4 regions of the Cytobacillus sp. OWB-43 genome follow, and region 3 is predicted to be linked to each of the others. Evidence: riboswitches for the same ligand, from Rfam matches in the RefSeq annotation. Region 3 holds a riboswitch; each other region holds the start of a gene.
What was found. A riboswitch is a leader RNA that binds a small molecule or an ion and turns the genes downstream of it on or off. The one in region 3 is predicted to bind thiamine pyrophosphate.
Positions count from the first base shown of each region.

Region 1: linked by a shared signal. The riboswitch ahead of thiT (energy-coupled thiamine transporter ThiT) and the one ahead of thiW (energy coupling factor transporter S component ThiW) in region 3 are both predicted to bind thiamine pyrophosphate.
Region 2: linked by a shared signal. The riboswitch ahead of tenA (thiaminase II) and the one ahead of thiW (energy coupling factor transporter S component ThiW) in region 3 are both predicted to bind thiamine pyrophosphate.
Region 4: linked by a shared signal. The riboswitch ahead of U9M49_RS17470 (3-oxoacyl-ACP reductase) and the one ahead of thiW (energy coupling factor transporter S component ThiW) in region 3 are both predicted to bind thiamine pyrophosphate.

Region 1 covers NZ_JAYEFF010000005.1:67,075-73,268, forward strand. Annotated here, with positions in the region: gene U9M49_RS17065 (YbjQ family protein) at 1-41, opposite strand, end outside; gene U9M49_RS17070 (hypothetical protein) at 22-240, opposite strand; gene U9M49_RS17075 (YxlC family protein) at 227-586, opposite strand; gene sigY (RNA polymerase sigma factor SigY) at 540-1,097, opposite strand; gene U9M49_RS17085 (hypothetical protein) at 1,654-2,049, shown strand; gene thiT (energy-coupled thiamine transporter ThiT) at 2,460-3,038, opposite strand; TPP riboswitch at 3,143-3,247, opposite strand; gene U9M49_RS17095 (hypothetical protein) at 3,381-3,620, shown strand; gene U9M49_RS17100 (M23 family metallopeptidase) at 3,644-4,615, shown strand; gene U9M49_RS17105 (phosphotransferase) at 5,519-6,194, opposite strand, start outside.
Region 2 covers NZ_JAYEFF010000001.1:1,167,838-1,174,031, reverse strand. Annotated here, with positions in the region: gene U9M49_RS05715 (GNAT family N-acetyltransferase) at 1-506, shown strand, start outside; gene trhA (PAQR family membrane homeostasis protein TrhA) at 629-1,264, opposite strand; TPP riboswitch at 1,601-1,710, shown strand; gene tenA (thiaminase II) at 1,833-2,522, shown strand; gene U9M49_RS05700 (MFS transporter) at 2,823-4,103, shown strand; gene U9M49_RS05695 (peptidoglycan D,D-transpeptidase FtsI family protein) at 4,402-6,194, shown strand, end outside.
Region 3 covers NZ_JAYEFF010000001.1:966,386-972,579, reverse strand. Annotated here, with positions in the region: gene U9M49_RS04805 (branched-chain amino acid aminotransferase) at 1-84, shown strand, start outside; gene U9M49_RS04800 (nuclease-related domain-containing protein) at 386-1,294, shown strand; gene U9M49_RS04795 (hypothetical protein) at 1,495-2,328, shown strand; gene U9M49_RS04790 (shikimate kinase) at 2,378-2,884, opposite strand; TPP riboswitch at 3,014-3,121, shown strand; TPP riboswitch at 3,165-3,257, shown strand; gene thiW (energy coupling factor transporter S component ThiW) at 3,329-3,850, shown strand; gene thiD (bifunctional hydroxymethylpyrimidine kinase/phosphomethylpyrimidine kinase) at 3,819-4,625, shown strand; gene thiM (hydroxyethylthiazole kinase) at 4,625-5,434, shown strand; gene thiE (thiamine phosphate synthase) at 5,434-6,042, shown strand; gene U9M49_RS04765 (FMN-dependent NADH-azoreductase) at 6,188-6,194, shown strand, end outside.
Region 4 covers NZ_JAYEFF010000005.1:139,812-146,005, reverse strand. Annotated here, with positions in the region: gene U9M49_RS17485 (glycosyltransferase family 2 protein) at 1-124, shown strand, start outside; gene U9M49_RS17480 (polysaccharide biosynthesis protein) at 165-1,160, shown strand; gene U9M49_RS17475 (IclR family transcriptional regulator) at 1,358-2,119, shown strand; gene U9M49_RS17470 (3-oxoacyl-ACP reductase) at 2,342-3,097, opposite strand; TPP riboswitch at 3,190-3,291, opposite strand; gene U9M49_RS17465 (glycosyltransferase) at 3,377-4,912, opposite strand; gene U9M49_RS17460 (ABC1 kinase family protein) at 5,030-6,194, opposite strand, start outside.

The DNA.
Region 1 (6,194 bases), on a different contig from region 3:
ATTTCTTTACCTGGTATTGTTTCAGTAGTCACGATAATCATTTAATTCATCCTCCTCTTTTCTACGAACGTTTCTTACGATGAAATAGAATATTAGTGGTACCGGTGCTTGAATTAAGGCGATAATACCCCAGAACCAATGATTCATTCCATTTTTCTTTGCATTAGTAAATAAAAAGATACTTTGTGATAATAAAATAATTGCTACTAAGAATAGTAAAAAGAAATCAATATTCGTCATGTCGCACCTTCTCTCTATGTTTTTGGATTTGCAGAAAGGTATAACAGATGACAAGAAGGACTGTAAGACCTTGTAATGTGATAAAGACAACTGGTATTTGGGTTAATGTTGTAAAAAATAAAACAAGAATAAGTGTTGCTATTCCGCTGAATAAGAGTAATTCTCTTCGCCATTTTTTGCTAGCTTCATCCTTTTCTGCGATGACCATTTTTTCAAACCAATCTTCACTAGGAGTAGAGATGGGGTTATTTTCCTCAAACTGTGCAAAAGAACGTTTCATTTCTTTTGAAAAATCTTCTTCATCCTTGTTTGATAGGATTTTCCATTGTTCCTGGGCCTTTCTCATCTTCACCCATCTCCTTTCGAATGGTTTTAATTCCGCGATGAACTCTAGATTTTACTGTTCCTTCAGCAATTCCAAGCATTTTGCCAATCTCATCATACGCATAGCCATAATAATGTTTTAAAATAATCGGCACTCTTAATTCATCTTCTAATTCACCGAGAGAAGCTAATAAGAAATCCCAATCTTCATTTCGTGACTGTGCCTGCCATTTTAATTTCCGCATATGTTGTGCTTTAAAGGCATCAGCTCGCTTCTGGCGCCTTTTTTGATCGATATATAATTTTGTACCAATGGATATGAGCCAAGTGGAGAATTTCGATTTCACCTGAAATTGATTTAGTTTTTCAATCGCTTTTGTCATTGTCTCTTGTGCCAAATCCTCAGCTTCTTCTCGATTAAGGGTGAGCTTCATTAAATAATGAACGAGAAGGGGATAACTCTCCTTAAATAAGTGAGCTAACGCCTGGTTATCGCCTTTTTTCGCTGCTTTAATCCATTTTTTCTCTTCCAAACCTTGCCCCCCTTTTCTTTGGATTTACTATTATGACGATTAGTGTTCTCCTTTCGTTCACGAAAAATAAAATTTTTTGAATGGAGATAGAGATTATATCTTGTTATTGCATAGAAGTTATGCGAGTGGATAAATATGTAAATGATTAGAATGTTCAATTATATCCTTATTTTCAATGACATGGACCCTCTGGTGGCATGACTACAGAGGAAAGAGCCAGCAGTATCTAGGCGTGTGTGCTATACAATCTCCATATAAACTTGGGCGGTGGTATCTTTTAAATATGTGTCAGCTTCATCCAATCAATACGGTAATTCTTAAATGAGCGTTTATAGTTAAGACTGAACGCAAAAGATGTTTACGCGCAAAAGAGAAAAGAGGAAGTCAGAGAACTGCGCGTAAATCGTGTATACGCGCAAAAGAGAAAAGAGGAAGTCAGAGAACTGCGCGCAAATCGTGTATACGCGCAAAAGAGAGAAGAGGAAGTCAGGGAACTGCGCGCAAATCGTGTTTATGCGCAAAAGAGAGAAGAGGAAGTCAGGGAACTGCGCGCAAATTGTGTATACGCGCAAAAGAGAGAAGGGGGAAGTCAGGGAACTGCGCGCAAATTGTGTATACGCGCAAAAGAGAGAAGAGGAAGTCAGGGAACTGCGCGCAAATTGTGTTTACGCGCAAAAGAGAGCAGGGGAAGTCAGGGAACTGCGCGCAAATTGTGTTTATGCGCAAAAGAGAGAAGAGGAAGTCAGGGAACTGCGCGCAAATTGTGTTTACGCGCAAAAGAGAGAAGGGGGAAGTCAGAGAACTGCGCGCAAATCGTGTATACGCGCAAAAGAGAAAAGAGGAAGTCAGAGAACTGCGCGCAAATTGTGTTTACGCGCAAAAGAGAGCAGGGAAAGTCGGAGAACTGCGCGCAAATCGTGTATACGCGCAAAAGAGAGCAGAGGAAGGTTGAGAACTGCGCACGATTGTGTTTACGTACAAAAATCATAAGAAAGAAAACAGATGATGTTGGTTTAAACTACCGTAGATAATAGTTGTTGCAAATTCATAAATAATCAAGAGTGTTCATCGTTAGATTGACATTGACGGAAGAAAAGTGCTGCTAAAAAAAGTAAGGATAAAGATGTGTCTACTCCCCCTCTCAGAAATCCAAAAAGAAAACTGCCGGTCTCAAGGAGAAAATAGAAGAGAAGATGTTGGTTTGTCTAGCTGCTTTTGGCGCTTTCATTTTGCATGGTTATCTTATGGATATCACGCCGATGTACATGTCACCCTGATTCCACAGTTCATTCATCGTGCGAAAATCCCCCAAAACGTTGACTTGAAAAAAAGGCCCTGAGTTCCCCCAGAGCCTTTAGATGATTAATATGCTTTTTTCAGAAGGACCTTATTGGCTGTTGTGTAAAGCATGACAACTACTAAGGCACATACGATAAAGGTAGGTAGCATATATGTTCCGTTATATACGAGTGAGTAAAGTGCGACAGGTTGATCTGCCGGAGCATAGGCACCAAATAGGATAATGCCTGATAAATAATGGCATAAGAAGCGTAAGAAACTTCCTAAGAAAACGCCACTAATAACATACATGTTTGCTTTGGCAAATTGGCCGTCTTGATAATTTTGCACAACTTTATTCATATAGATGCCTGCGAGTCCGACAACAGCAAAGGCTACGAAATAGTCAATGATCCAAGAGGCGAAATGAAAAGGAACAGCTCCTGTTAAGATTTGAAGTCCTCCTAATAGTAAGCCCGTTAAGACGCCGCCTTTAACACCCCAACGAAAGGCCATTAAGAAAACCGGTACCATAGCAAGTGAGATGGACCCACCTTGTGGCCAAAATCTCCCCATCAGTAAGCCTGATAAGAAATCAAGTAATAATGCCAAAGCTGCAAATATAGCAATTTCCACCATAAAAAGTGTTTTATTTTGTTTCATGTTTTTCCTCCTTCTCCGAAAAGAGAAGCGAACGAGTAAACCTGTATTACTTTTTTGTCATGAAAAAAAGCAATACATAGGCGGTGATGGATGCCTAGTATTGCTCATATCCAAAACCACGATCCCTACGCTAGCATTATCTAACAGGTTCTTAGGGTCAGAACGAACTCGCTCACTCTCAGCCATATTAGGCTCCCCTTGTGGAAGTATTAAATTTATCCTCGGTTAGAATATACTATGACTTTCATCAGAATTCAAGAATCTTTTTTTGGTAGTAAAAAAACAGATTATTTGTGAAACTTATTCCCTAGATAGTCGTAGAATAATCAAGGAGTGATTGATATGAAGAAGGTTTTTGAAGTAAACCATCATGGAAATCATATATTAATCGAAAATTATTGGATTAACGGAGAAAAGTTGTATGTAAATGGTGAATTACAGGATGAAAATTTAGGTCTAGCATTAAGAGGGGATTTGAAAGGTAAGTTAGAAGATTCAAGTGAAATTAAAGTAACTATTGGCGGTTTCTTTACTATTAATTGCAAAATATTTCTTGAGAATCGTTTAATTTTTTCATCTTAATAAAACTTACGGGGGTAGAGGGTATGGTAGGGTCAATAGATCCTGATAGGTTTATAGATCATTGGTTAAGAGAAGATTTTAAAACAATTTATGAAGCAACTTCAAAAGTGTTTCAAGGAATGGTTTCATTATCGGCATTTATTGAGATGAGCGCAGCTTTTAATAAAGGTGTGCGTAGTTATCATCTTACGTCACGGACGGATGTCATAGGCATTGGTCAGTTCGTATGGGTAGATAACTCAAAAGCAAAAGCAGTTGTGGTTGGATTCGATGATAAATATACAATTGTCAGTCTCTATTTGAAACCCTACTTTGTCTTTCCAGAAACAGATAAGATTTATACAAAGAATGAATACATTATGCCAGTGATGGATGATTGGTTTGTTTTCTGGGGTGGCACAAATGAATTTATTAATTACCATTACGTATATGAACATCAAAGGTACGCGTATGATCTATTAAAGGTGAAGGATGGCTCTACATATAATGGTAGACCTGAAAAAAATGAGAGTTATTACGCATTTGCAGAGGAAGTTATCGCCCCTCAAAATGGCAAAGTAATAAAAGTGGTTGATGGTCTCGATGATAATATTCCAGGGCAGATGGATGAAGAACACCCCCCAGGCAACTATATTGTGATAGAGCATGCGCATAAGGAATATAGTATGATTGCTCATTTTAAAAAAGACAGTATCATTGTCCAAGAAGGAGAAGAAGTTCTTCAAAAACAATTACTTGGCAAATGTGGGAACTCGGGTAACTCTTCTGAAGCGCATATCCATTTTCAAATCATGGATTCAGAAGATCTTCATAAAGGAAAATCAGTTCGCATTCGTTTTAAAAATGGTGTAGAACCGATTCAAGGAGAAATCGTAACAAATCATTTAACAAAATACCTTAATCGATTCGAAGAGAAGTTCGACAAGGTTGAAAATACGATGACAATAGCAGACTATGTTTTTGGCCGTTCCCAGAGCAATTATTCAGCTTTTTAAATAGAGAAATACAGTTAAATGGAGGTCGCTTGTGCCGGCCTCCTTGCCCACAATTCAATCAAACATTTATTTAAATCGCAAAAAAAGTGGTTTGATAATAATCGTTGCTCTTTTCGTAAGACTCAGTGCGGTTTTTTAACGTATCAACTAATAACTGGATACTGTGATTCAAGTTCGTTCCTTTGATCAACACATAAGAGAAGGAATGTTCTTCTTAAAGCCTTCCAGCTTCTACAGGCCGTATGTCAACTCCTCTTTTATAGTTACCTCGGAAAATAAGGAGCGTCTAAGCTACTTTTTACACTCCTCTTTATTCCTTGTGTAGAGCTGATGAACGTCGATTTGACGCTAATTTGATGTAATTCAATCAAGTGCCTTTTTCGTGACCTACTCTTGGTCATATAAGTCCTCTATCGAATGAAAATGCCTTTCCATATGTGGGTGAACAGAAGGTCAATAAGCAATCTTCTGCAAAGGGGTTCTGGACAAACTCTTTCGCATTGGTTTGCCTTTCCACAAGCCAATATCTACTGCTATGGTGCCTGCCACTATCAATTACTTATTCGCTATTCCCAATTGTAACATGATAAGATAATTGCTCATGAGTGGCTCGTAATTGTGCGATAACACTTAGCAAAATAGCTTTACCAATCGTAAAGCTAGCTCCGATTCGTATGAACCCTGGGGCAACTTGTTTTTTTATGCTAATTATAGAATCGATCTTTCGACACCTCAAAACTGAATAAGTGTTAAACAGAAGGAGAATAAGCTCTAGGTAATGATGATTCTAAATTTAGTCATATGAAACTAAATAAACGTGTGCCGATTGAATATCGACACACGTTCAATGTTCAGCTTTTTATGTTGTCTACGTGACAGGGACAAGACAAAAGATTACGTTTTTTAAACTAACTTCATGGCTAAAGAATCAACATTCTTATTTAGCCATGCTAACTGCTTTGTTGTCAGCCTAGCAATTTTTAAATATTCTTTTGGTAACTTTCCATATGGTTCGTAAAAATTACTGACAGCTAGCTGAAAGAAATACAGATACGGCATATGGAACAAATCGTACTTAGTCAAGGTAAACCACTTTGAATAGTTATCTATATAACGTTTAAGAGCATTAGATTCAATTTTTCCACTCTTAGCAACAGGGTCCGCATAAGCGAAAGACATCATTACTTCCCAACATGCAGGTAAATGACAGGCGTCTGTCCAATCAATTGTATATAATTTTGTTTCCTTACATATGATTTGAGAAGTATAATAATCTCCATGTGAATTAGTACATGTAAACTTAGAATAATCAAACGTATAGTTATTAATTGTATCTAGATACTCTAATCGGTTAATAATATCTTTCATAGTTGTCGTATCGTTTGACTGTTGTGCTTTTTTAAAAGTCTTGAGGTAGGATTTTTTTGCCTTAATAATTTGACCGTTAGTAAATAATTCTTTATTAATCATTCCTGTTTTTAATTTGGGGGTTTGAGATAATACATGTTGAATTTTTCCTAAATTTTGAGCGGATACATCCTTAAACCAGTCAGTTCCATTATTTAAGTCATAAATTTCC
Region 2 (6,194 bases), 200 kb from region 3:
TTTTATTATACCTTTATCAACAATTCTATACGATCGGGTGTCAGGAGTTATATGAAATTAACCCTCTTCAATTTATCTATAAAGATAGAAAGAACGAAATCGTGGTTGAGGAAGTGACAAATGATAATTTAGGAGAATATCTACAATTGCAGAGAAACTTTGATCTAGATTATGGTGAGGAATATGTGAACCTTAATAGAAGCATGCATTCCTATCATCATAATGCAAAAGATACATTACAGTTACTCGCATATGATCATGGTGTGCCAGCAGGTTCATTACAAGTATTTTTTAATAAGTGTACAGCTGAAATTGATAATGTAGGTGTGTTACCAGCTCACCGATTAAAGGGGATTGCTGCAAGCTTGCAATATGAAGTAATGAAGCGATTTAGCAATCATAGGGTTATACTTGTAGCCGACAGCAATGACACGCCAAAGGATATGTATCGTAAACAAGGGTATAAAAAATTGAGCTTTCGCTATGAAGTAATGAAGTTATTATAAGTAGTAGTTTATTATTAATATAGAACAAGTAATGTGATAAAAACTCTACAAACTGATATTAATAAATCTGCAGGTGGTGAGAGTAGCCATCTGCAGATCATTTATAAAGAGGTAAATTTTGATCAAGGTAAAAGCGAGAGAACAGCAAAAAAATGCATAATCGAACCAGCAAGAACAAAAACATGCCACAATGCGTGATGGTACTTAAATCCTCTCCATACATAAAATATTGAACCAGCAGTGTATAGAACGCCACCGATAATGAGGAAAATCATTCCTTGTGTAGGTAAGTGTGTAACCAGAGGCTCCCAGGCAAATATAATTAGCCAGCCCATCAAAACATATAGTAATGTCGAGAAGACTAAAAACTTTTTAACAAAAAAACATTTGAAAACTGTTCCAGCAATTGCTAGCCCCCATACAAGACCAAATAAGGTCCATCCTAAGGTTCCTTTAACTGTTATAAATAGAAACGGTGTGAACGTTCCAGCAATAAAAAAGTAAATGGAAGAATGATCGAGAATCTCAAATACATCCTTTGCTTTTCCAGCAGGTAAACTATGTAGCAAAGTTGATGAGAAATATAAAATAACCATCGTTGTACCAAAAAGAACAAAGCTGACAATATGCCAAGCTGTTCCATATAAGGATGAGAAAACAGTTAAAATGACGAGAGCCGCAATACTTAATAGCGCACCGATTCCGTGTACGATCGCGTTGGCGATTTCTTCTCCCTTTGAAAAAATATGTGTTTCCAAGTAGTATTCACCCATTCTTTATCCAAAATCATAATTCTAGTATAAACATTTTTTTAGCTGATAAAAAGTCGTAAGCTTTCATTATAAAGAAAAACTTCACTAGGCGAAGAGGGTGGAGAGTGTAAATGCATGGAGAATATTTGGAGTTATCCATCCTTGAGTCAATGCCAATTTAAGCCGCGGTGTTAGATCAGTTGAAGTGTTTAGGTAACGACAGCATTCATCCAACTTGTTCATAATCGTTACTGAAAGAGAAGCTTGACATTGCTCAATTCCTAAACTTGCAGTTGACATTTATTGATAAGATGATAACATAACTTTGAAAGCATAATTGAATAAATCCACTAGGGGTGCCTTTAAAAGGCTGAGATTAAAGTGCAATAACTTTAAGACTCTTAGAACCTGATCTGGTTGATACCAGCGTAGGGAAGTGGCGTATATCAATTTAGTTAACGTTATAACTATAACTAAATGAATGATGTATACAGTAACCACTTTCTTATAGGAAGTGGTTTTTCGCTTTTCTGGATTTTTTATGCTCGATAAAAAAAGAGAAGAGGTAGAAATGATGACAACAAAAGAAACGTTTACACAATCGTTAAGGAAAGAAGTACATGATATATGGGAAGCGAATTTTGAACACCCTTTCGTTAAAGGAATTGCTAAGGGAGATTTACCAATTGAGTGTTTCCGCTTTTATGTGTTACAAGATTCTTACTATTTATCACATTTTGCTCGTGTGCAAGCAATCGCTGCTTCTAAAGCAGAGAATTTATATATGACCTCAAGAATGGCCTCGCATGCGCAAGGTACCTATGAAGCTGAACTAGGGTTACATAACAAATTTATGGAGGTATTAAAAGTTTCTGAAGAAGAGTTAAACCAGTTTAGACCCGCTCCTACTGCCTATGCATATACATCCCATTTATATCGTGTAGCAGAGACAGGCACAGTTGGCGAGGTCATCGCTAGTTTGCTTCCGTGTTATTGGATTTATTATGATATTGGGCAGAGCTTTAAAGGGGCAAAACCAAAAGAAGAAATCTATCGTACCTGGATTGATACATACGGTGGAGAATGGTTTGTTAAACTTGTACTTGAACAAATTCATCATCTTGATCGGCTTGCTGAAATTGCATCTGAAACAGAAAAAGAAAAAATGAAAATGGCATTTACCATTAGCTGTCAATATGAGTTAGCTTTTTGGGAAATGGCTTATACCCAAGAAAAGTGGTTAAGTGATAAAACATATGCATAAAACTTCATAAATGAAAGCGGGAATAGTGTTAACAGAATAAGGTTAGTTCATACTAACTCAATTCTGTTAACATCATACCCTTTATAATCGTTGTAATATCAGGTTTGTTATGCAATTAAGACAGTTTGCCATATCGGATTTTCCTAAAAAAGAAGTTAGATCTTCACCAACTACTCATCTAGTCAATAGAAATGACTTCTACTTCTCCACCCTCATAGACATATAAACTTCCTATATATATATAAAGACAATAAGCGTATAATGAGAGACGAATGTTAAATTGAGGAAGGCGTTTAAATAATGAATAAACAACAAAGTAAGTACAGATGGGTTGTATTTGGTGTTTTACTTTTAGCCTATTTATTTATGGTTAGTCAAAGAACAGCACCTGGTTTAATTACTGATCAATTAATGGAAGAATTTCATTTAACTGCAGCAACGATTGGGCTGATAACGAGTATTCAATTTTTTGCTTATGCTGGATTGCAAATTCCCATCGGATTATTCTCTGATAGATTTGGTCCAAATGTATTTCTAGTCGCTGGAACGCTGCTAAACGGACTAGGTACCATCCTCTATAGTTCGGTAGATAATAGTTATATGCTTATCTTTGCTAGGCTATTATGTGGAATTGGCGATGCTACTATTTGGGTCAATTTAGTTCTTGTATTGAGCATTTGGTTCAAGCAGCAGGAGTTTTCGATGCTAGTGGGATTTGCTGGAATGACAGGAAGTTTAGGTTTCTTATTGGCAACAGTTCCTTTTAGTTCGACCATTTCTCTATTAGGGTGGAGACTTCCATTTTTAATTGTTGGCATCGTAATATTCACCCTCGGTATCGGACTCTATGTTGTTTTAATAAAATATCCTAAGAAGAAATTTCAAATGGAAGAAGAAAAAAATCAAAAAGAAACAAATGAACCGTTATTAGTCATCATAAGAAGATTACTAGTCAATCGCCAAGCTTGGGCGACATTCCTTTGTCATTTTGGTGTAGTAGGCACATATATTGGCTTTATTGGCTCTTGGGCTGTTCCCTATGGTATGGACATTTACGGTTTATCAAGATCAAGTGCAAGTGAAGTAATTATGTACGGCTTATTTGGTGCCATTATCGGAGCGCCATTAACAACCTATCTATCTACTTTTTTTGACAGTGTCAAATTACCGTATGTTATCGTGCAGTTGCTGTCGGTTTCTGCTTGGATCACACTAGTATTGCTGGGTGGAGAGCCACCGTATTTATTATTCATTCTTTTATTCGTGATCATAGGCTATGCAAATGGTGCGAGTGCTCTAACCTTTACAGTTGTTAGACAGTCCTTTCATATAAAGGAAGTGGGGCTTATTTCCGGTTTCGCCAATACGGGTGGCTTTCTTAGCGCAGTGTTGCTGCCAGCTCTTTTTGGGAAAGTATTGGACCATTTTGCTAATTTTGACCTTACAACCGCTTATCAATATGGACTCTATATTCCTTTAAGCTTTGCGATTATTGGGTTAATTGGAGTATTCATGTTATATGAGCCAGTAGTATATCGTCAAAAACTACAAATGAGTCAAATGAAAAAATCGGTTGGTTAACAATCGATTTTTTTATTTAGCTAATAAAAATGAAGAACAATCATCACTTAAAAGGCAGTCAAGTGGATACCTGATTTGATCACCATCTACCGTCCTTTTTAGAAAATGTTACTGAAAGTGTAAAATTGATCTTTTTTTATCAAATATTTCTTCATAACAATTGAAAAAATTGGATATTTGTTGTAAGATAGGTTATATTATTAATCTAATTTTAATAGATAATATATTTTTGAAATATAATAGTTACATATAGTAATAATTAAGAACATTCATACTTTGATGATTGGTTGTGTTGATGATGGCGGGAGAGCAGAAAAGAAAGAAAAGAAATAAAAAAATGGTTTTTCGGATTAATTTAATGTTTTTTGCAGTATTTATCCTCTTTTCGATTCTAATCTTCCGCTTAGGTATTGTTCAAATTGTTTACGGGGAGAATTATAAAAAAGAGATTGAACGGGAAGTGGAGGTGCCAGTAGCAAGCACGGCACCTAGGGGGCAGATCTATGATAGTAAAGGTAGACTGGTTGTAGGGAATAAGCCTCAATTAGCCATAAGTTATACTCGCTCTCAATCTACAACTCAAGAAGAAATGATTCAGACATCAGAGCTTTTAGCGAAAATGATTAAAAAAGACACGGAAGAAGACTTGAAGGCGATTACGGAAAGAGATAAACAAGACTTTTGGATAATAAAGTATCCGAATGAAGCAGCAGAAAAAGTATCGGATAAAGAAAAAGATGAATTGCAAGCAAGTGATATGTCAGCAAAAGAAGTAGATGAAGAAATATATAAACGAACGCGGGAACGAATAACAGAAGAAGAACTGAATGCTTTTAAGAAGGATGAACTAGAAGTTTTAGCGATATTTCGAGAAATGGCAAGTAGTCGAATGTTGACACCTCATTTTATTAAGAACAAAAATGTTAATGAAGATGAATTTGCTCTTGTTAGTGAGAATCTTCATTTACTACCTGGTATTGATACAACGGTAGACTGGGAACGTTATAATGCTTTAAAGGACGAAGATGGAGAAGTAACATTAAGTTCTGTACTTGGAAATGTTTCAAGTTCAAAAGAGGGCTTGCCTAGTGAAATGCTCGAATATTATCAATCTAAAGGTTATAGTCGCAATGATCGTGTCGGCAAGAGTTATTTAGAATTGCAATACGAGTCTGTTTTACAAGGGCAAAAGAAAATCATGAAAAATTACACAGATAAAACGGGTGAAGTAACAAAGCAAGATGTGGTAAGAGAAGGACAAGCAGGAAAAGACCTTGTCTTAACAACTGATATCGAATTCCAACAAGAGGTAGAAAAAATCATTGAAAAGCATGTTCGAAGTCTGAGGGGAAGTAATTACTATTTAGATCGTGGCTTCGTTTCAGCGATGAACCCACAAACAGGTGAGGTTCTCGCAATGGCTGGCAAACAATTTGTCAAAGATGAAAAAACTGGTGAAACAGAAGTCATGGATTACGCCTTAGGTAATATGACAAGTCAATATTCAATGGGTTCCACTATAAAAGGCGCAACAGTGTTAGCAGGTTACGAAGAAGGAGTAATCTCACCTTGGAGTGTTTTGGTAGATAGACCTTTGTATTTTGACGGAACACAACCTAAACGATCTTGGAATACGGCAGGATTTGGTGCCATTAATGATCTAACGGCCCTTAGGAAATCTTCAAATGTTTATATGTTTCTAATAGCGATGAGAATTGGTGGACAACAAGAATACATTCCGCGAGGTAAACTACGTATTGATAAAGATGAAGGTATTAGAAAGTTACGATATAATTTTCACCAGTTCGGTCTTGGGGTGAAAACGGGTATCGACTTACCAGGTGAAGTAACAGGACAATCACCAATTCCTCCTAATGGAGGGAATACACTTGATTTTGCCATTGGACAATTCGATACTTATAGTCCGCTACAATTGGCGCAATATGTATCAACGATAGCAAATGGTGGTTACCGTATGCAACCACAGATTGTGAAGGAAATTCGTGAACCGAATCTTGAGAATAATCAACTTGGTGCGGTTTATAAATCCATTGAGCCGAATGTTTTGAATAAAATTACGATGAAGGATGC
Region 3 (6,194 bases):
GGAATCCAAAAAGGAAAAGTAGAAGATAAATTTGGTTGGATCGTGAAAGTAGACGAAGAAAAAGCTGTTACGACAGCAATTTAATAGAAGAAAAAGAACCACTTGCCATTGATGGTAAGTGGTTTTTTAAAGGGTTAGACTAGAAATGTGGTTCTGTAAAATGGACAAAAACTGAAAAGAATAAAACCGAAGTGATGGATTTAGAAAATGGACTGACTGTATATATTATTATCGTTTGATTTTGCTACTTCAGCCCTACAATCACAAAAGGATTTTACGCTTTTTAACAAGCAAGGTTGTCCTTTCCGAGAGAAGTTAAATAAATTGGTATTTTTTTCATGCGGAAAATTCGTTATAATAGAGTAAAAAGAAAGGATGAAGTAATTTGCCAGACCTAAAACCACTCAATCCCTCTTATCAACTCCGATTATTACGCGTGCTCCATCTTAGATCAAAATTGTCCCCTGAGAATGAACAATATCTCAAAATGTTAGAAAAAGGATATGAAGGAGAAAGTAAATGGCGAGATGATTTGCAGCAACTTTCACCAAAATTCCCCATTCTTTATGATGTATTGCTAGAAATTAATCATACATCCTTCCAAATTGATGCTCTCTGTTTAACTCCTCACAAACTCATTGCTTTCGAAGTGAAAAATTATAGTGGTGATTTTTTGGTTCAGGACACTAAATGGTATTCACCAACAAACAAGGAAATTAAAAATCCCCTTCTACAAATCCAAAGAAATGAAACCCTCCTACACCAATTCCTTACTAAGCACGAATTAAACATTGCATTTGATTATCTACTTGTTTTTGTCCATCCCGAGTTTATGTTATATGACCGTACAAAGAAACAAAATGTTATTCTTCCACCGCAAATTCCACGATTATTAAGAGAACTAAATCAAATGGACATTCAACACTCTCCATTTCATACAAAAATTGTTCACACTTTTTTGAGTCATCATAAAGAAGAAAAGAATTACGCTAGAAAAATCGAATATTGTACGGAGGATTTGGTAAAAGGAGTGGTTTGTCGAGAGTGCGGTGGGCAGATGAAGCGAGCGAGTTTGCGCAAATTTCATTGCTCAAAATGTAGGAGGAACATTTCATCTTGTGATGCATTAAGTGAAGCAATCAATGACTTTATTATTCTTTTTCCATCAGAAAAAGTAACAAAGACGGCGATTTATGATTGGTGTGGTGGAGCAATAAGTAGTTCCGCAATACAACGATTCTTACAAGAGAAATATACACTTAATGGTGGTGGAAATTATTTTTATTATCATTAATGGGTTTTAAAACCGAAGAAACAGTTGAATTATTTAGTAATGAAGAGAAGTGACAGTATCTTATAGATTGAAATGTATTCTGATGGGGTCAATCTATTAGTAAGCAGTTATATGTTGAACAAAGGACTTTGTGCACAAAAAAAATCTATATAACATCACAATAAAAGTGGATAGTAAGTCACTCAGTAGGAGAATCAGAGATGAGCGCCTCGCAAAGGGGGTTAGCAAGTCACTCGGAAGGGGAATCAGAGATGAGCGCCCCGCAAAAGGGTTTAGCAAGTCACTCGGAAGGGGAATCAGAGATGAGCGCCCCGCAAAAGGGTTTAGCAAGTCACTCAGAAAGAAAACCAGAACTGAGCGCCCCGCAAAAGGGTTTAGCAAGTCACTCAAAAGGAGAATCAGAGATGAGCGCCCCGCAAAAGGGATTAGCAAGTCACTCGGAAGAAGAATCAGAGATGAGCGCCCCGCAAAAGGGGTTAGCAAGTCCCTCAGAAAGAAAACCAGAGATGAGCGCCTCGCAAAAGGGATTAGCAAGTCCCTCGGAAAGAAAACTAGAGATGAGCGCCTCGCAAAAGGGTTTAGCAAGTCACTCGGAAGGGGAATTAGAGATGAGCGCCCCGCAAAAGGGATTAGCGAGTCACTCAGAAAGAAAACCAGAAATGAGCGCCTCGCAAAAGGGATTAGCAAGTCCCTCAGAAAGAAAACCAGAAATGAGCGCCTCGCAAAATGGTTTAGCGAGTCCCTCAGAAAGAAAACCAGAGATGAGCGCCCCGCAAAAGGGTTTAGCAAGTCCCTCAAAAGGAGAATCAGAGATGAGTGCCCTGCAAAAAAGTTTAGCAATTCACTCAGAAAGAAAACCAGAGATGAACGCCTCGCAAAAGGGTTTAGCAAGTCACTCAGAAAGAAAACCAGAGATAACCGCCTCACAAAAAGGGAGTTATTCAGCAATTTATTTAGAACCAAACACAAATGAAAGCCGAGCAAGGGAGTGCCCGGCTTTCATAAATTCGTTTAGGATAATGCGAATTACTTAGATAGTAAAAGAAATATTCTAATGAACTATAACCATAATCATCACAAGCTTTATCCTATCCCACTAACAATCAATTCAGCAGCTTCTTCAGCTGTTTTCCCGTCAACATTGATTTTTAGATGATATGGTTGATAATGAGCTTGTCTTTCTTTGTAGAGATGATACATTTCGTCAGTAGAAAGACCATTCAATTTCGGTCTTGTATCTTTAATCAATGGGTATCGATCGAGCCAATTTTCCCATGAGAGCTCGATAAGGACAACGGTACTGTTTTGTAAACAAATTTCGCGGTTCTTACTGTTTAAAAAGGCGCCGCCGCCTAATGAAAGAATCTGTTTTTCTTCGGCAGATAGTTGTTCAATCAATTCGCTTTCAGCTTTTCGAAAAATTTCTTCACCATGATCAAGGAAAATTTTTGAAGTTGACATCCCAAACTGTTGTTCAATGCGTTCATCCGTGTCGATTAAACCCCACTGTAATTTCTTAGCTAATTCCGTTCCTATGGATGTCTTACCGACCCCCATAAACCCAATAAGTACAATACTCTTATCTTCCATAGACTGTCCTCCTGAATGTTATATAAAATATCATATCATAACGTTTTATGTCGCAACATCGTTTCTATCCAATGTTTTTTATTTTCATTTCTATCATTTCATGTTATATTGAGTGCATCATATGTTATAAGTTTTCACTGGGGGTGCCTTCACATAGAGGCTGAGATTGAATGCCGTTCAAAACCCTTTGAACCTGATCTGGTTTGTACCAGTGGAGGGAAGTGTGTCGATGTAGTCGTCCTCGCTTCCTTTTGGAAGTAGAGGATTTTTTTTATATATGAATAAATGCTAGGGGTGCCAAATACTTGGCTGAGATGAACCCTTTGAACCTGATCTAGTTAATACTAGCGTAGGGAAGCGAGTGACGTCATACATATCATGATGACCAAAGCCGCTTATTCAAAATAGCGGCTTTTTTATTTTTATCGAAAGGAGGAAAGGTCTATGAATAAAATCCAAAAAATGACGATGACGGCAACGATTGCAGCCATCACTACTGTGTCGAGTAGTCTCATTTTTATTCCGATTGGAATAGCGAAAATTTTTCCGATTCAGCACTTGGCGAATGTATTATCTGCTGTACTTCTTGGACCATGGTATGCCGTTAGTCAAGCGTTTCTTTCATCTACATTGAGAAATATGATGGGGACTGGAAGTGTTTTTGCCTATCCCGGGAGTATGATTGGCGCATTACTTGCAGGGTTCCTTTATCAAAAAACGAAAAAAATTGGCTTCTCAGCACTAGGTGAAGTCGTTGGAACAGGAATGATAGGGGCAGTAGCGACTTATCCGATTAGTACATTACTTTTAGGACAAGAAGCAACCCTTTTCGGATTCCTACCAGCATTTATGGTGAGCTCGTTTACTGGAGCAATTTTAGGATATGGTTTATTAAGAGTATTAATTAAGAATAAAGCTATTGGAGGTTACATCAATGAAAACAGCATTAACGATCGCAGGTTCTGATTCAGGAGGAGGAGCTGGGATTCAAGCAGATCTTAAAACTTTTTCCGCCAATGGTGTGTTTGGCATGTCCGTCATTACGGCGATTACCGCTCAAAATACAGTAGAGGTACGTTCGGTACAGGATATAGAAATCAATATTATAAAAGACCAAATAGAAGCTGTGTTTGATGATATCCAAGTTGATGCTGTCAAAATCGGGATGTTGTCATCTAGTGAGACTGTAAAAATCGTCGCAGACCGTTTAAATCATTATAGTCCAAAAGTGATTGTGTTAGATCCTGTTATGGTTTCAAAAGGTGGACATCATCTTTTAAAGGAACAAGCTATTGAAGCATTAAAAGCGAAAATGTTACCACTTGCGACTGTAATTACGCCAAACATTCCTGAAGCTGAAGTACTTTCGGGTATGACAATTCGCACGGTTGATGATATGGAGCAAGCTTGTAAAAAATTATATGAATTAGGGCCAAAAGCCGTCTTATTAAAAGGTGGACATTTAGAAGGAGAACCGAATGACTTATTATGGGATGGACAAAGTTTCAACTGGTTTAATGGTCGAAGAGTAGAGACAAAAAACACCCATGGTACAGGTTGTACTCTATCATCTGCCATTGCTGCTGGGTTAGCAAAAGGGGAAGAACTTATTGAGGCCATACAGTCTGCGAAAAATTATATTTCCATAGCGATTGAGCATAGCCTAGCACTCGGTCATGGGCATGGTCCGACAAATCATTTTTATGAGTTATACAACAAAGCAAAGATGGAGGAAAGATAATGGCGATTTCAAGTGAAGCAGTTGAGAGAGTCTTTCAGCAGTTACAAGAACAAACCCCACTCATTCATCATTTAACAAATACAGTAACTATTAATGATTGTGCAAATGTGACCCTAGCAATGGGCGGTTCACCTGTTATGGCCACCCAACTCTTAGAAGTAGAAGAAATGGCTATGATGGCAGATGGGCTCGTAATTAATTTTGGTACTATTAATGATGCGATGTTTGCGGCAATGATTAAAGCTGGACAAACTGCCAATAAAAAAGGGGTCCCAGTAATATTTGATCCAGTTGGTGTTGGTGCAACCACTTATCGCACAAATAAGGCAAAAGAGCTAATTAGCACAATAAAAGTGTCCATTATTCGCGGCAATGCTTCTGAAGTTTCTGCTCTTATTGGTAAGAATACAAAAACGCGTGGTGTTGATGCAGGGGCAATTGAAATAGCACCTGAAGCACTTGCAAAGGAGGCAGCTGAAGTCCTAAACTGTCTCATTGTTATTAGTGGAAAAGAAGATGTCATTACAGATGGGAAGCAATTAGTTGTGATTGATAATGGAGATTATCTTTTGACGAAGGTAACAGGAACTGGCTGCATGACAGCTTCATTAGTAGCAACTGCTGCTGCTGTTTCAGAAAATTGGTTTGACGGGGCTGTTATTGGTATGGCTACTATGAGTCTAGCAGGGGAAATCGCAGCTAAGAGCTTACATGCCGGTGAAGGGTTAGGTTCATTTCGAGTGAAGCTAATGGATACGATTAGTACAATGAATGCAGCCATATGGCTAGATGGAGTGAGGCAAAACTAATGGATTACCGTTTATATTTAGTCACAGATGATAAAATAGCAAACAATGAATTATATGATATTGTTCGAAGTGGTGTAAAAGGTGGTGTGACCATCGTTCAATTAAGAGAGAAGACAGCGGATGGTCAACTCTTTTATGAAAAGGCGAAAATATTACAATCTATATTAAAGCCATTGGATATTCCACTGATTATTAATGATAGAGTAGACATCGCTTTAGCGGTAGGTGCAGCAGGTGTGCATGTTGGACAAGATGATCTGCCATGTGCCGTCGTTAGAAAGATTGTTCCTGATGATATGGTAGTTGGTATCTCTGTATCCAATGTGGAAGAAGCGAAACTTGCTCAAGAACAAGGAGCAAATTATGTTGGAATAGGTTCGGTGTTTCCGACAACTTCTAAATCAGATGCTGATTTATTAGCACCAGGTATGCTCGAGGAAATCATTGCAGCGATTGATATTCCTGCTGTCGCTATTGGTGGTATTCAACTAGAAAACATAAAAATGCTTAAAAATCGAGGGTTAGCAGGTGTTTCTGTTGTCTCAGCAATTAGTAAATCTAAAAATCCAGAAAAGTCAGCTCGAGATTTACTTCAATTATTCCTTTAGACCTAAAAAATATCATAAGTGTAGTTAAAGAGAACTTATTCCATTGACAAGATACTATTAATATACTAAAATTACTTTTGGTTCGAGATATTTCATTTTAGTGTATTTCGAATAAATTATTACGACATTCGGAGGTCTTCACATAATGGCAA
Region 4 (6,194 bases), on a different contig from region 3:
TGATTTTCATCAAGCGCTCTTAGACCAAAACCCTTCAGTGCACATAACAGGAATTATCGCTTACTGGTATAACTATCCACGAATAAATTCCGAATATTATTTATACTATTTTGGATTAAAGTAAGCCCATTGTGGGAAATGACAGAAAGGTGCGTTCCATACTTATGTTTAAAAATAAAACGCTATTAATTACAGGTGGAACCGGCTCGTTTGGGCATGTGGTGTTAGAACGTTTTTTGCATAGTGAAATAAAAGAAATACGCATCTTTTCTCGTGATGAAAAAAAACAAGATGACATGCAAAAACAGTATGCAGATGGAAGAATCTCTTATATCCTCGGCGATGTTCGGGATATGAGTACTTTATTACCAGCTGTGGACGGGGTTGATTACATTTTTCATGCAGCAGCCTTAAAACAAGTACCCTCATGTGAGTCACATCCGCTAGAGGCGGTGAAAACGAATATTCTTGGCACCGATCATGTATTAAGTGCAGGAATACAAGCAGGGGTAAAGAAAATTGTCTGCCTATCAACGGACAAAGCAGCCTATCCAATTAATGCAATGGGAATGTCTAAAGCTTTAATGGAAAAGACATTTATCGCTAAATCGAGACAAGCTAACGCTCGTGGTACCATTATATGTGGCACAAGATACGGAAATGTCATGGCATCAAGGGGGTCCATCATTCCGCTACTCATAGAACAAGTAAAGGAAGGAAAGCCGCTAACTGTTACGCATCCTTTAATGACCCGTTTTATGATGAGTTTAGATGAGGCTGTCGAACTCGTATTGTACGCTTTTGAGAATGCTTGTAATGGGGATATTATGGTACAAAAATCGCCTGCTGCCTATATTACAGATTTAGCACAAGCGATTAAAGAACTTTTTCACGTTAACCTTCCTTTAGAATTAATTGGCACACGGCCGGGAGAAAAGCTCTATGAAGTTTTACTAACAAAAGAAGAAGCAGCGAAAGCTATTGATCTTGAAGGCTTCTATCGCATTCCTCGAGATACCAGAATAGAAACTGATACAAACTCTGTAGAAGAATATCACTCCAATAATACTTATCGTCTCTCTGTAGCTGAACTAAAAGAAAAACTACAATCATTATCCTATGTTCAAAAAGAGCTAAAAAAATGGAAAAGGTTAAATTAATATATTTGACCGCTCCCTATTTTTCGTGAGTTGAGCACCTTCATTGACCAAGTTAATAATCGCCAACTCACTTACTATTCTTATATATACTGAATTTATAGGGATATCCTACCAATCCTCTAAAGGAAGGTTGTTGTTTGATGTAGTTTCTGATAAATTAGGATTCAACATGACTAGCATATTGAGGAGTTACATACATGGAAATACAAAAAAGTAGTACGATGATACAATCCTTGCAAATAGGCATTTCTATCATCGAATTAATCTATCAAAAAGATACCCCAATGAAATTCTCAACCATTCAAGAAGAAACCGGTATTACGAAAAGTAATTTATATAAATATTTAAATACACTTACGCAATTGAACATGCTCTATCGTGAAAAAGGGACAAACCTGTATTATCTTGGAAGCAAATTGATTCAATATGGTACAGCCGCCTTTGGTAGTCGTGATATTGCCGATGCAATCACTCCGTATATGCAGGAACTTTCTTCGCTTACTTCCTGCACCGTTTCGTTTTCATTATGGACAAACAACGGACCTATTACGACAAAGATTTGTCATTCGAATGAACCACTTCATATTGGTACACAACTAGGCGGAAGCTTACCACCAACATCTGCCGCAGGGAAGATTTTCTTAAGTTTCTTAAACCCAGTACTGACAAAAGATTGGCTAGGAGACGGGGAAGCGATCGATAACGCAGAATGGCAAATGATTCAACAATCGAAAATCTCCTTCGCTACCGAACCTTTAATTCCATCGATTTCTTCGGCTTCCGTCCCTTTGCTAGACTACCAGAATCAATTACTCGGTGCAGTGACAGTTGTTGGATTTAACGATAAGATGCCTAAGGAAGCATCGGATCCGATGAGCAAGCAACTGCGGAAGTTTCACCTACAAGCATCTTCTATGTTTGGCTATCGATATAAACAAGGAAAAATTGAACAATACTGATTGAACGTTCAATCGACCGTTTTAACATCTAGTAGAATAAAATACTAGTGAGAAAATTAAGTTATTATTTTAAAAATATCCTTTTCTGCGAATAAATTGGAGTTTAGCTTCGACTTAGTCTCACATTTGCTGATATAAGCTCTTTACTGATTTATCAACCTACAAAATAAGTCCATTTATTGAAAAAGGCCGCCATAAACAAAGATGACGACCTTTTTTATCTTAGTTCATCGTCAATCCATGATCAACGACTAGATTTTGTCCCGTAATCGCTCTAGCGCCTGGAGAGGCTAAGAAAACAACGGCTTCCGCTACGTCTTCTGGTTTTGTCACACGGCGGATAGCAGAGTTATCAGCCACAATCGCAAATACCTCAGGGGTAGTAACAGCACTTGCATCCGTTGTTTCTAATAATCCACCGGAAACCATATTCACATTAATATCATACTGTCCGAGCTCCTTGGCCATATTGCGTGTAAAGCCAATTAATGCCGCTTTGGCTGTTGTATATTCATGGTAGGCAATGACTGGGTTCTGGTAAAGATTCGTGCCAATACCAATCACACGGGCTTGCTGTGAATCCTTTAGAGCCGGAAGAGCAGATTGAACAACATTTAAGCTTGCTTTTATCGCGCCTTCAAACTGGGTTTGATAGCTAGCCCAAGATAATTCCTCTACTTTCGCCTGTGCCACAGGATCAAATTTAAATTGAACTAATGCATTATTTACAACGATATCCAAGCGACCAAAATGAGCAATTGTGTCTGCTACCATTGCTTTTACTGCTTGATGATCTCTTACATCAGCTTGGATAGCAAATGCACGATCTTGTCCGATTTTTTCAACTACTGCATCTGCTTTTTCTTTATTATTAAAATAATTAACGACTACTTTGTAGCCCTCCTTACCAAACTTTTCAGCAATTGCAGCTCCTAATCCACGACTTGCTCCTGTTACTAACACGACTTCTTCTCTCACGCTATTCCCTCTTTTCAATAGATGTAATTAAAAATGTTCAGGGAAACAAAACAAAAGGCTCCCCGAAAATGGAGAGCCTACCATACATATGCATATAGTTGGAAGATGCTCCCTACGATCGTCTTAACGAACAGGTTCTAAGGGTCAGGTTTTAACCTTCTCAACTCATTTTCTGAGTCCCCCTGCAACAATTTTTAATTATTTTTAGTTTAGCATACAAATAGTTTCCTAGCTATGAATCGAAGTTCATTTCGAAACTGACCATTTGCTTTATGTTTCTCACCATTGTTTTAAACGGGGATTCTTATCTAGAATCGATTCATATTGTTTCTCATTACCATAGAGGCTATTCGGGTCAAGCAGCTTATATCTCTCATATTTTTCTAATCGATCTTTTTCTTTTGCCCAGCCTAAATGCTTGACTCGTATTGTGGATAAACTGTGGGTAAGTTGGAAGATGTTTTCTGGAAATCTCCCACAATGCTGTGGTGTTTCTTTCCAGACAGGCTGAAAGGTTGATCTAACTCTTGCTAGAAATGGACGGTATAAGAAATGTGCTTGCCAGTATTCATCTTCACGATAATGGTCTTCATCCCACATATCATACAGTCTAAAACAGTACAGGTCGATAGTATCCTGTTTAACAAAGTCATCAATATAATCAATAAAACTCTCCTCAAACCATTCATCTGCGTCAAGATTTAATACCCAACCTAAAAAACCATTCGTTGCTTCTAACCACTGTTGTTTTCTTAGTTCCACTTCATTGGCAAACTGGGAGCTTGCATTCTTGACCAATTTAATTGGCATACCTTTTAGTTCTTGCAAGAAAATCGATATAGTCTGATCAGTACTAGCATCATCTATAATCACAGCTTCATCGATAAATGGCTTTACTTTCTTTAACATCGTTTGTAAATAACGACCTTCTTCATTCTTCACAATCATCGATAAGCGAATTTGATGGCTTTCTGCTTTTTCTGGATAAATAGGTAGTTCGCTATAAGCATACTGACATTTTTCTTTAAATGCGGGTATGCCTGTAAGGTCAGAAGAACGATAAATATGATAAGCTGGCAGATGTGTGTCTACATGTAGATCCAGTCCTAATGCCACAGCTCTCACACAAAAATGTCGATCTTCTCCCCAAAAACTGAGATTTTTAATTTTACTAAAATGAATACCTGCTAACAAAGCTTTCCTGCTAATTAGCGTGCACGCACCTAATCCTCCTACTTCATAAACACCTGGAGTTTGTAACTGTTGAATAAAAGCCTCGGTTTGAACGGCCTTTTCTTCGTCTGTTATGGCACCTTCATCCGCCTGTCTCCAGTGGGTATATTCATCTGTTAACCACACCTGCGGATAAGGAATTGTCCCCTCTTGCCAAGCCGTCCAAAATACCTCTGAAACAATTTCTTTTTTCGTGGAAATAAGTGTATGAAGGGTATTCGGGTGTAAAAGCAAATCAGAGTCAATTAAAAACAAATAATCAAATTCTTCAAATTTCGCCTGCTCAATAAGCATATCTTTGAAGCGAGCAACCTTCCAGATGAGAGCATCATTCCAGAAATGGGTAAAGTCGGTACGAATATAGATACTATCTTCTTTTGCGGATAAAATCGCAACATCTTTCTTCCATTTGGCAAAATGACGTAGTAGTCTACTTGATTCTTCATTCTGATTATCATCTATGAAAAGATAATGAATCTCCATTGTATCCGTTTTTAAATTGGCTAAGGATAGCAGAAACTCTTTTAAAATATCGGGTTCTTGATTAATTGGACTGCCAATGAGAATTTTTGTATTAACCATAAGCAACATTAACGTTTATTGACAAAACCGTTCACCTCTCTACACTATATTCTCACCATGAATTGCTTGTGTAGTGAAATCAGAAAAATTCTACCCAAAACAAAAAGCAGAGAGTCGTCAGAATCTCCCTGCTCTAATGATGGTGTATATAAGAAATAAGAACATTAATATCGCAATGACGAAGCCGATTTCTACTGCTGGTATATTCCATAGGAGAGATGATTGCCTGCCAAGGGCGGAACCGATAATTAAACCCACCATTATAATGCAAAATGCTAGCAACACGATACTAAATGCTAGCCGGTTGCTGATACGATCAATTCTCGTTAGAAATTTTTCACTGTTTGGCAAATTCAGTTCGAGCGGGATTTTTCCCTTTTTGATAAGGGCAATCAAATCTTTCAAATTATACGGCGCTTCCTTTAGAATATCAAAATACTCCCCGATATGAGCTAGCGAATCTTTCGCCAAATGATCAGGTCGATATTTATTAATAATTAATCGTCTACCAAAAGGCTCAGCAATTTTTAATATGCTTATATTAGGGTCAAGTTTTTCAACAATACCTTCCATTGTTAACAATGTTTTTCCCACTAATGTTAAGTTTGTTGGGATATGTATATGATGTTGATTGGCAACGGAAAACAAATCATTAACTGCCTCGCCAATTGATATTTCACTAAACGGAATATCATAATATCTCTCTCTTAGTAAATCAACATCAATTTTTAAAAGTTCAACATCGACATCATCTTGGACAATACCCATTTTAGTGATGGCTTTAATGACTCCATCGGTACTTTGCCGCAACATGGCAATAATTAATGATGCTAAATTTTCTTTCATATCCTCAGTTAAACGTCCAACCATACCAAAATCCATGAAAACAATTACATTTCCTGGTAATACACAAATGTTACCTGGATGAGGATCTGCATGGAATACACCTTCCTCTAATATTTGCTGGAGGATGCCTTCAACGATTCTTTCGGCGATCAGTTGTTTATTAAACCCTTGTTCCGCCAAACTTTTATTTTCAAGGATGCCGCACCCTTCAATATATTCCATAGTTAACACTTTTTTCGTCGTATATTTCCAGTATGTTTTTGGGATTTTATAATGATTATTGTCTTCAAATTGATTGGCAATTTTATCTGCATTACGACCTTCAAGTAAATAATTCAACTCATTTAACAATGCTTTAGAAAATTCTTTCATCATTTCCACTAACTGATATTGCGATGCCCAATGTAGCCGTTTTTCTGCGATTTTAGCAATTTCT